Regions from separate parts of the Actimicrobium sp. CCC2.4 genome, predicted to be linked through region 2. Evidence: riboswitches for the same ligand, from Rfam matches in the RefSeq annotation. Region 2 holds a riboswitch; the other holds the start of a gene.
The links. A riboswitch is a leader RNA that binds a small molecule or an ion and turns the genes downstream of it on or off. The one in region 2 is predicted to bind cyclic di-GMP.
Positions count from the first base shown of each region.

Region 1: linked by a shared signal. The riboswitch ahead of RHM62_RS05385 (PKD domain-containing protein) and the one ahead of RHM62_RS06110 (spherulation-specific family 4 protein) in region 2 are both predicted to bind cyclic di-GMP.

Region 1 is NZ_CP133777.1:1,156,705-1,161,034, forward strand. It holds gene RHM62_RS05385 (PKD domain-containing protein) at 1-1,886, opposite strand, end outside; cyclic di-GMP riboswitch class I at 1,971-2,057, opposite strand; gene gloA (lactoylglutathione lyase) at 2,174-2,563, opposite strand; gene RHM62_RS05395 (SprT family zinc-dependent metalloprotease) at 2,633-3,451, opposite strand; gene RHM62_RS05400 (lysophospholipid acyltransferase family protein) at 3,480-4,232, opposite strand; gene gmhB (D-glycero-beta-D-manno-heptose 1,7-bisphosphate 7-phosphatase) at 4,261-4,330, opposite strand, start outside.
Region 2 is NZ_CP133777.1:1,312,411-1,316,740, forward strand. It holds gene RHM62_RS06100 (aldehyde dehydrogenase family protein) at 1-637, shown strand, start outside; gene RHM62_RS06105 (DUF1338 domain-containing protein) at 757-1,770, shown strand; gene RHM62_RS06110 (spherulation-specific family 4 protein) at 1,777-2,571, opposite strand; cyclic di-GMP riboswitch class I at 2,637-2,714, opposite strand; gene RHM62_RS06115 (DMT family transporter) at 2,826-3,725, shown strand; gene RHM62_RS06120 (AbrB/MazE/SpoVT family DNA-binding domain-containing protein) at 3,948-4,193, opposite strand; gene RHM62_RS06125 (ABC transporter substrate-binding protein) at 4,292-4,330, opposite strand, start outside.

The DNA of each region.
Region 1 (4,330 bases), 160 kb from region 2:
TAGGTGCCTGGCTTGGTATAGGTATGCGAGGTAGCAGCGCCTGCAACAACAGGGGTCGCATCACCGAAGTTCCACTGATACGTGGTGACCTTGCCGCCGGCAGTCGGTACCGTTGTGCTGGCATCGAACTTGATGGCAACCGGTCCTTTGCCGGTGACTGCCGAGGTCACGATGGCCGGTGTCGTGGCGGTTACGGTAGACAGGGTGCTGGTGCCGCTGATGTTGTACTCGCCAAGGTTGCCGTAGTTGGTGTAGCCGGTGATCAGCGGGTCGCCGCGTGCCGCCCCTTTGACGCTCAGGAAGTAGGTCCCCTGGGCTGGCAGCGTGGCAGTGATGGCTTTGGCCAGCGTGGTCGCGGTTGCGCTGCTGGTGGCCAGTACCTTGCCATTGACATCGAGCAGTTGCAGCGCGATGTCGAGCGTACCGCCCAGCATCGCACCGCTGACTTTCAGGTTAACCGGACCGGCACCGGCGACAAAGCTGAACATGTCGACATCACCGGTGGTTTCGATGCGACCGAGGCCGCTCAGGTTGTTCAGGCCGTTGGCGCTTTTGGCGACCAGGGCATCGGCGAACGGAATGGTATTGCCATGGTCATCGGCACGCGGGTTCAGGCCACGGGCACGCATGACGGCGTAGGCATCCTGCGTATTGTTGGCTCTGGCGTATTCACCTTTGGACCACTGCGGCAGGTTCTTGTAATAACCCACTCCCATGATCGGTGCCCAGCCGGTTTCGCCGCTGCCCTGACCGGTGTAGTAACCGGTCGACGGCAATTGACCTTGATGGCCCAGTCCCAGCGTGTGGCCGAGTTCATGCGAGACGCAATCGGCAATGTATTTTTCAGCGTTGGCCAGGTTATTCGGGAAGCAGAATGCCGGTGCCGCACCGGCAGCGAAGGTGCTGAACGAATTCAGGTAGGCATAACCGCCCATCGAGGCAGGTTGCGGCGTGATCAGGATGGTCGCGCCGATCTTGCCCGCCGGGACGGCCGGTGCCTCGGTGGTGATATCGACGTCAAACGCGGCATACGCTTCGGCTACGCGCAACACGACTTTTTGGATCAGCAGGCGTTCGGCATTGCTGAAGGTTGCCGGTGCCTTGTCGGTGTCAAAGGCGGGATAGTTGCCCTGGCCGGTGAAGTTCAGGTACAGCACGCGGGTTGAGTCCGGCTTGGTGTGCAGCTTGAAAGTCTGATCGTACGGGAATGGGCTGGCACCGCCTGCGGTCGCCACCGAAGCAGTCACGACTGCCGTTGCCATCGTGCTGCCGTCGGCGGCACCGGGGAGGACGGTTTCTTCATCGATGTGCAGCACGCGGCCCTTGGTATCGACGTGGACGCTCTTGTCGGATAACAGCATCTGGCGAAATTCGGTGTTGCTCATGCCATACCATTTGGCAACCGCATCAAGGTTGCCGCCCAGTTGGGCAATCGCGTTTTGGCCTGATGTCATGGCATCGAGCTGGATACGGGAAAACGGTGCATTGGTGGTGGATCCGGTAGCGCTGGCCGGGACGAAATCGCTGCGCAGTTCCATGCTTGCCATCATCGCTGGCGTCAGTGTGGACCCGGCGTGAGCGGCGGCGTCGTGACCGGCATCGGCGATGGTTGCGGCAACAGTCTCCGTGGCGGCGTTGGCGATACGGGTCTGTTGATGGCCGACGGTCACGAGTTCGGCCTGTGCCAGCAACATCGGATTGGCCGCCCATGGGTTGGCAGAGGGTGCCGTGCCGGTGGCTGTCGCAAGTGCCACAGGCGCTGCTTGTTGTTCCGGTGCGGGTTGGTCTGCGGCCGTCACGGCATAGATGCCGAGTCCGCCGAAGGCGAGGGTGATGGCGGCGATGATGGCTGTGGTAGCCGGTTTGCTGTTCAGTGGTGATGTCATGGTAGTACCCCTTTGTTATATCGATGAGTCGAACAAAGGGCTTACGCGGTCAACGAGACAGCCAACTCTTGCTGGAATAGTCTTGCTGGCAACCCCGCTACCGTGATCCGTGAAGACCGTAGGCCGGAGGCTTTGCGTCCTTATTTTTCAATAAGTTTGCCCTGCAGCAATAATCTATCTTGCTTGAAAGCAAGTCAAGTTAAATTTGGTGAATTTGTTGCGCTTGTGGATAAGTTTTCCGGCCCCGCCATCGGCCGGTGTTCGCGGCCTCCGGCGAGCGGGTGGTGTTATTCGCCGGCGCGCTGGATCAGTTCGATCTTGTAGCCATCCGGATCTTCGACAAACGCGATGATCGTGGTGCCGCCTTTGACCGGGCCGGCATCGCGGACTACCTTGCCACCGTTGGCGCGGATGTCGATGCAAGCCTGCGCAACGTCGCCCATGCCGATGGCGATATGACCGTACGCGGTGCCCATCTCGTAGCTGTCGACCTCGTAGTTCCACGTCAGTTCGAGTTCGGCATGGTCCGGATTGGTGCCGTAGCCGACGAAGGCCAGCGTGTATTTTTGCGATGGGTTATCGCTGGTGCGCAGCAGTTTCATGCCCAGCACCTTGGTATAGAAATCGATAGAGCGTTGCAGGTGGCCGACGCGCAGCATGGTGTGTAGGAATCGCATGGTTATCTCCGGGAAAAGAGTGATGGTGCCGTGACGTCGTCCGCAGCACGCTGCGGGCGACGGGAAAAATCAGCACAGGGGCAAGGTTGCCGGTGCCTGCTGGCGCAGCATTTTGCGCGCCGATTCGAACTCCGGGAAGATCGATTGCACGGTGGCCCAGAATTGCGGGCCGTGGTTCATCTCGCGCAAATGCGCCAGTTCATGCGCGACCACGTAGTCGATCAGCGGTAGCGAAAAATGGATCAGCCGCCAGTTTAGCCGGATACGTCCATCCGCCGTGCAAGAGCCCCATTGGCGGGTCGCGGACGACAGCGTGTACGAGCGGTAGCTCGCGCCCAGCCGCGCCGCATACAGCGGCAAGCGTTCACCGAACAGGCGGCGTGCCTCGACTTGCAACCAGGCTTGCACGCGATCCTTAAGTTGCTGTTCTGTGCTGTCGGCCGGCAGGCAGATGATCAGTTCGGAGGTGACGTCGTCATGGCGGATCACCTTGTCTTGCAGCGCCCGCAAGCGCAGCGTCAGCGGGCTACCCAGATATGGCAGCGTCGCGCCATCGATCCACTGCATCGCGGCGGGTCGGGTGCGTGCGCTGCGCTCGCGCCGTTCGGCCAGCTTGGTCAGTATCCAGTGCTGCTTGTCGCGGATCGCATTGTCGATCTCGGTGACCGTGACCCAGCGCGGCGCGGCGACGCGCAAGCCATCGTCATCGATGATGAAGCCGATGCTGCGGCGGCTCGAGCGTCGCAACGTGAATTCGAGGATGTGATTGCCGACATGCAGGCGTCGTTTCGGCAGCGCCGCCGGCGCGCCGGTGCCCGGCGTCAGCTCTGCCGCAAACAGGTTCAGTTGCAGCTCAGGCAAAGCCGCTGAGGAAGGTTGATGGCTCAAGTCCGGACGGATCGCTCGGTAATGGGGCTTATTTTTTTATGAATGGTGTGGCGTACATCGTTGGCGAGATGACGCGCATTTCGGATTCTATCCAGTTTTCGACAGCCAGCATCAGTTCGGTAGGCGTCTTGCCTTCCGGCGAAATCGGCGCACCGATCGACACGGTGACCAGGCCGGGTTTTTTGATGAATGAATTTTTCGGCCAGCACTCGCCGGCGTTGACGGCGATCGGCACGACCACGGTGCCGGTTTCTATGGCCAGACGGGAGCCGCCGCCCTTGTATTTGCCCTGGCTACCGACTTCGGTACGGGTGCCTTCCGGGAACATGATGACCCACTGCCCATCGGCCAGCCGCTGACGGCCTTGTACTACGACCTGGGCAAACGCATCGCGGCCGTTGCTGCGATCGATAGGGATCATGCGCAGCAGTGCCAGCGCCCAGCCGAAGAAAGGTACGTACAGCAGTTCTTTCTTGAGCACGAAGATGAGCGGACGCGGCATGTCGGCCAGCAAAAAAATGGTCTCCCAGGCCGACTGGTGCTTGCACAGCAGGATCACCGGCGCATCGGGCAGATTGGCGCGGCCGCGCACTTCGTAGCGGATGCCGCAGACCACTTTGGCCAGCCAGATGACAAACACATTCCAGCGTGACGTGATGAAGTAGCGCGCCGGATACGGCAGCGGCAAGGCCAGAAAGCAGATGCAGGCCCACGGCACCGTGACGACGACCTGCACGACAAGAAAGACCAGCGACCGCAACAGCAGGATGAAACGCGACATCAGAACTCCGGAAAAAATAAATGTTGAATCAGGTCGGCAGCAGCAAGTGGTCGACGGCGACCGCCAAATTGTCAAAGACGATGGTGCCTGGCGGCAGA
Region 2 (4,330 bases):
CAGCCTGCGCCGGCTGTTCGTCCACGCCGGCATTTACGACACCCTGCTGCCGCGTCTGAAAAAAATCTATGCCGCGCTACCGGTCGGTAATCCGTCCGATCCGGCCACGCTGGTCGGGCCGCTGATCGATGTGGCGGCGTTCGATGCGATGCAAGTGGCGCTGGACACGGCGCGCGCCGAGGGCGGCATCGTCTCGGGCGGCCGGCGTGCCGAAGTCGCCGGCGGCGAAGGCGGGCAGTACGTCCATCCGGCGCTGGTCGAGATGCCGATGCAGTCAGCCATCATGCACCACGAAACCTTCGCGCCCATCCTGTACGTGGTTCGCTACGACACGCTGGACCAGGCCATCGCCTTGAACAACGCGGTGCCGCAAGGCTTGTCATCGAGCCTGTTCACCACCGATCTGCGCGAAGCCGAAACCTTTCTTGGCGCGACCGGCAGCGACTGCGGTATCGCCAACATCAACATCGGTCCCAGCGGTGCTGAAATCGGCGGTGCCTTCGGCGGTGAAAAAGACACCGGCGGCGGACGCGAGTCCGGCTCGGATGCCTGGAAAGGCTACATGCGGCGTGCCACCAACACGATCAATTACAGCAATGCCCTGCCGCTGGCGCAGGGCATCAGCTTCGACCTGTAGGAGTAGCGATCATGCGCATAGCCTTGCCTGCATTCGGAGAAGTACTGGTCGATCGCGGTCGCCGCGAACGTTTGCGCAGCAGCGTCAACGGTTGTCGTTCACTCTCACAGGATTTTTTCATGAGCACCAGCAACAGCAATCTGGCCAATCTGGTCGAAAAAGTTATCGGTGCCGACGGTGCCGCCCGGGTCTACCGCTTGCTGACCATCCCGGCTGTCTTTGCCAGCTGGGAATGCGGCCAGGTCTCGCGCAAGGAAATGGCGCAGGCACTCAACATGGTGCTGTTCCATGACCTGTTGCAGCGGGTGCCGAGCGGGCGTCGCTATACCGAAGAAGTGGCGGCCCGTGGCGACAAGGTCTGGCACGATCATGGCGCGCTGCGCACCGTACGCTGGCCCGGCAACGGCGCGCTGCCGCCGGGCGAAAGTGCCTTCACGCGCTTGCTTGAACCGCTCGGTTACCGGCTCAATGGCGTGTTTCCGCTGGGGCGCATCGGCATGACCGGGCGCTCGTATGCGCAGCAGGATTGTCCCGACCAGATCGCCCAGTTCTTTGTCAGCGAACTGCATCCGGAAAAATTTTCGGTACCGTTCCAGGACGCCGTGACGCGGGTGGTATCGACCTCGCGCGACCCGCTGTCACCGAAGGCACACTGGCTGCTGCATGAGCTGGGACGTGATAACCGGCTGTCGGTGACCGACGCGATTTCATTGCTGGCGGAATTGCAGGGATGCTTCGCGTGCCAGCATGCGCCGCCCGCATTGGCCGACTACGAACTGCTGCGTGCCGAATCGGCAGAGATGGCCTGGATCGCCACCGAGGGCAACACCTTCAATCATGTGACCGACCGGGTGGCCGATGTCGCGCAGGTGGCCTTGCAGCAAAAAGTCTTGAAGCGGCCGATGAAGGAAACCGTCGAAGTCTCGCAAAGCGGCCGGATACGCCAGACCGCCTTCCTTGCCGATAGCGTGGTGCGCCGCTTTGTCGCCGCCGATGGCACGCTGGTCGAGCGCGACGTGCCGGGCAGCTTTTACGAGTTCATTTCGCGCGATTGCATCGATGGTAGTGACCAGCTCGATCTGGGTTTCGATGCCGGTAATGCACAGGGCATCTTCAAGATGACGGCGTCCTGAGCCGGGTTATTGCAGCGACAGCGCAATAGCCATGTCCTGACCCCAGTTGGCCGGCAACTTGAAGTACGGATCCGGCATCGTCAGCGTCGTCACAAATAGCCCGCCAATGCCGCGCGAGCTGTTGATCTTCATGACGGCGGCCATGTTGGAGCGCGGGCTGCTGTGAACGATGCTGATGAACCGTTCGGCCGGATATTTGGCTTGCCATGTCGGCACGACCTGGCGTTTGAAGCGTTGCAGCGTGTCTTCGAAAACCACGAATTTGTCGGCCAGCGGCAAGCTCAGGTAGCGTTCCGGCACGCTAGTGCCGGGGTTGCCGGTGACGGTGAATTTGGGTGACAGGCCCTTGATGTAGCCGTACACCGACTGGTAATACTGCACGTTGGCAGCGCTGCTGTCATTGGTCATCTCGTCAATGAAAAAGCCATCGACCTTGTAGAACGCCAGATAGGTATTGATGTCTTTGGTCACATCCGACAGGCGGCGCTTGCCGTACGACGACGAGACATACGCGATCACTTTGCCGCCGGAAGCATGCAGGCTGGCGATGGCTTTCACGTAGTTCTGGTCAAGCGTGGTGCCGGGACCGCTGTTGGGATTGACGATGGCGGTGGTTGGCATTTTTTTGGCCAGCACGTTCAGGCTGGCCCACGCTACGCTGTTCGGGCTGGGGTAAAAATAGGCGGGTACGACCGCTTCGCGGACAATCGCGCTGTGGGCGGTGACCGGGCACAGGACGAAAGCCATCACGGCAAACATCGCCCGCGTTACGCGGTGCATTAAAAAAGAAGGAAGTGTCATGACTGCGCCTTTTATCCGGGACGTCTTCTGGGCGTCCGGATGGTTGGCCTGCCAGCGGGATGCTGTCAGGTAGCTGGCTGACTTCCGGAGAAGTCCCTGTAGCTTTGCGTCGCTGGATTGCTCCAGGTTTGCGGAGTTACTGTTAATTTTGCTGCTGGACGTAAATTATCATAAATTTCCGTGTGGAAATCTTTTTGTGCGCATATTCTCCCCCTGCGCATTGTTGATGACTTTTTTGTAGAGCTTGTCCCGCCATGTTTCTGTCCATTCCCCACCGTCTGCAAGGTATCTTTGCGCTGCTCATTGTTACGCTTGTCTGGGGCACGACTTTCCCTGCAATGAAGGATCTGACCGCCCATTTTTCAGCGGTCTGGATCATCCTTGTGCGCTTTGCGATGGCGGGCTTGCTGCTGTCGCCGTTCCTGTGGCGGGCACGCTGGCGCGATTGCCTGCCCGGTGCGCTGCTGGGTGTGACGCTGTTCCTGTGCTACATGCTGCAACTCGAAGGCCTCGCACTGACCACCTCGAACCGCAATGCCTTCGTGACCGGACTCAATGTACTGGTGGTGCCGTTGTTGGGCCTGCTGGCGGGCAAGGCACCGGAGCGGCGCATCGTGATCGCGATTGCGCTTGCCATCGTCGGGCTGTTTGCGCTGTGCTGGGATGGCGGAGCCTGGGGCTACGGCGACAACCTGGCCTTGACCGGTGCCTTCTTTTTTGGTGTCTACGTAAAGTTGCTCGAGGTGCTTACCCGGCGTGCCAGCAGCCTGATGGTGCTGACCACGGTGCAGATTCTTGTCGTTGCGCTGTGCGCCGCGATCTGGCTGGTGGTGTGGGAGTTGCCGCGTCATCCGGTCGACTGGATCGTGGTGGCGTCGTCAATGCGATCCGATGTGGTGAACTTTCTTTACCTGGGTCTGGTCGCCACGGCGGCGATCATTTCATTGCAAACCTGGGGGCAGCGGCACAGCAGCGCCAACGAAGCGGCGGTGATCTATGCCTTCGAGCCGGCCTGTGCGGCGATTGCCGCGTATTTCTGGCTCGGCGAGATGATGACCTGGCGCGGTTTGCTCGGCGCGGCATTGCTGATTGCCGGGATGATCGTCAGCCAGTGGAGTTCGCCGGGGCGCAGTCGCAAGCCGTTGACGGGTTGAACCTGTCCTGTTATGCGCGCTTCGCATAACTGATATCCAAAATGAGAATTGGCACAGGAGAAGGTCGATCGTTATAGTTTGCCTTGTCTCCTCTATGTCTACCCAAATTGATATAGATTTTGCCCACTTTCGAGTGGGCATTTTTTTTGCCCGGGTGCGATGAGTACCGTTCGCCCTGAGCTTGTCGAAGACTTACGGAGCGCATGGTGCAATGCCCTTCGGTTATTGCACTCTACGCATCTGCCGATCGCTTTGCTCTTGGTCGCCTCGTCCCTCCGCCATGAATTCAGGTCCAAATTTGGCAAACTTGACAAGGGCACCCGTGAGCAGCCGGTGAGCGGGACGGATGCGAATTTCATCGCCAACGCGCACGATGTCGACGTCGATGTCAGTGCGTTCATAGGCGAGTTCGGCGGGGATGCGAATTGCCTGAGAGTTACCGACGTTAAACGCTTTGGTGATATGCATTCTTTCCTCGCGTGGTGTGTGCTTAGGTGGATACGTCATACCGACTATCCCGCCTTTTTCATGTCAGTGGCTTACGCGCGCGTAAGATCGTCGCCACTTCACCGCTCCAAATCCAGATACCGCCACGTCGTCAGCAT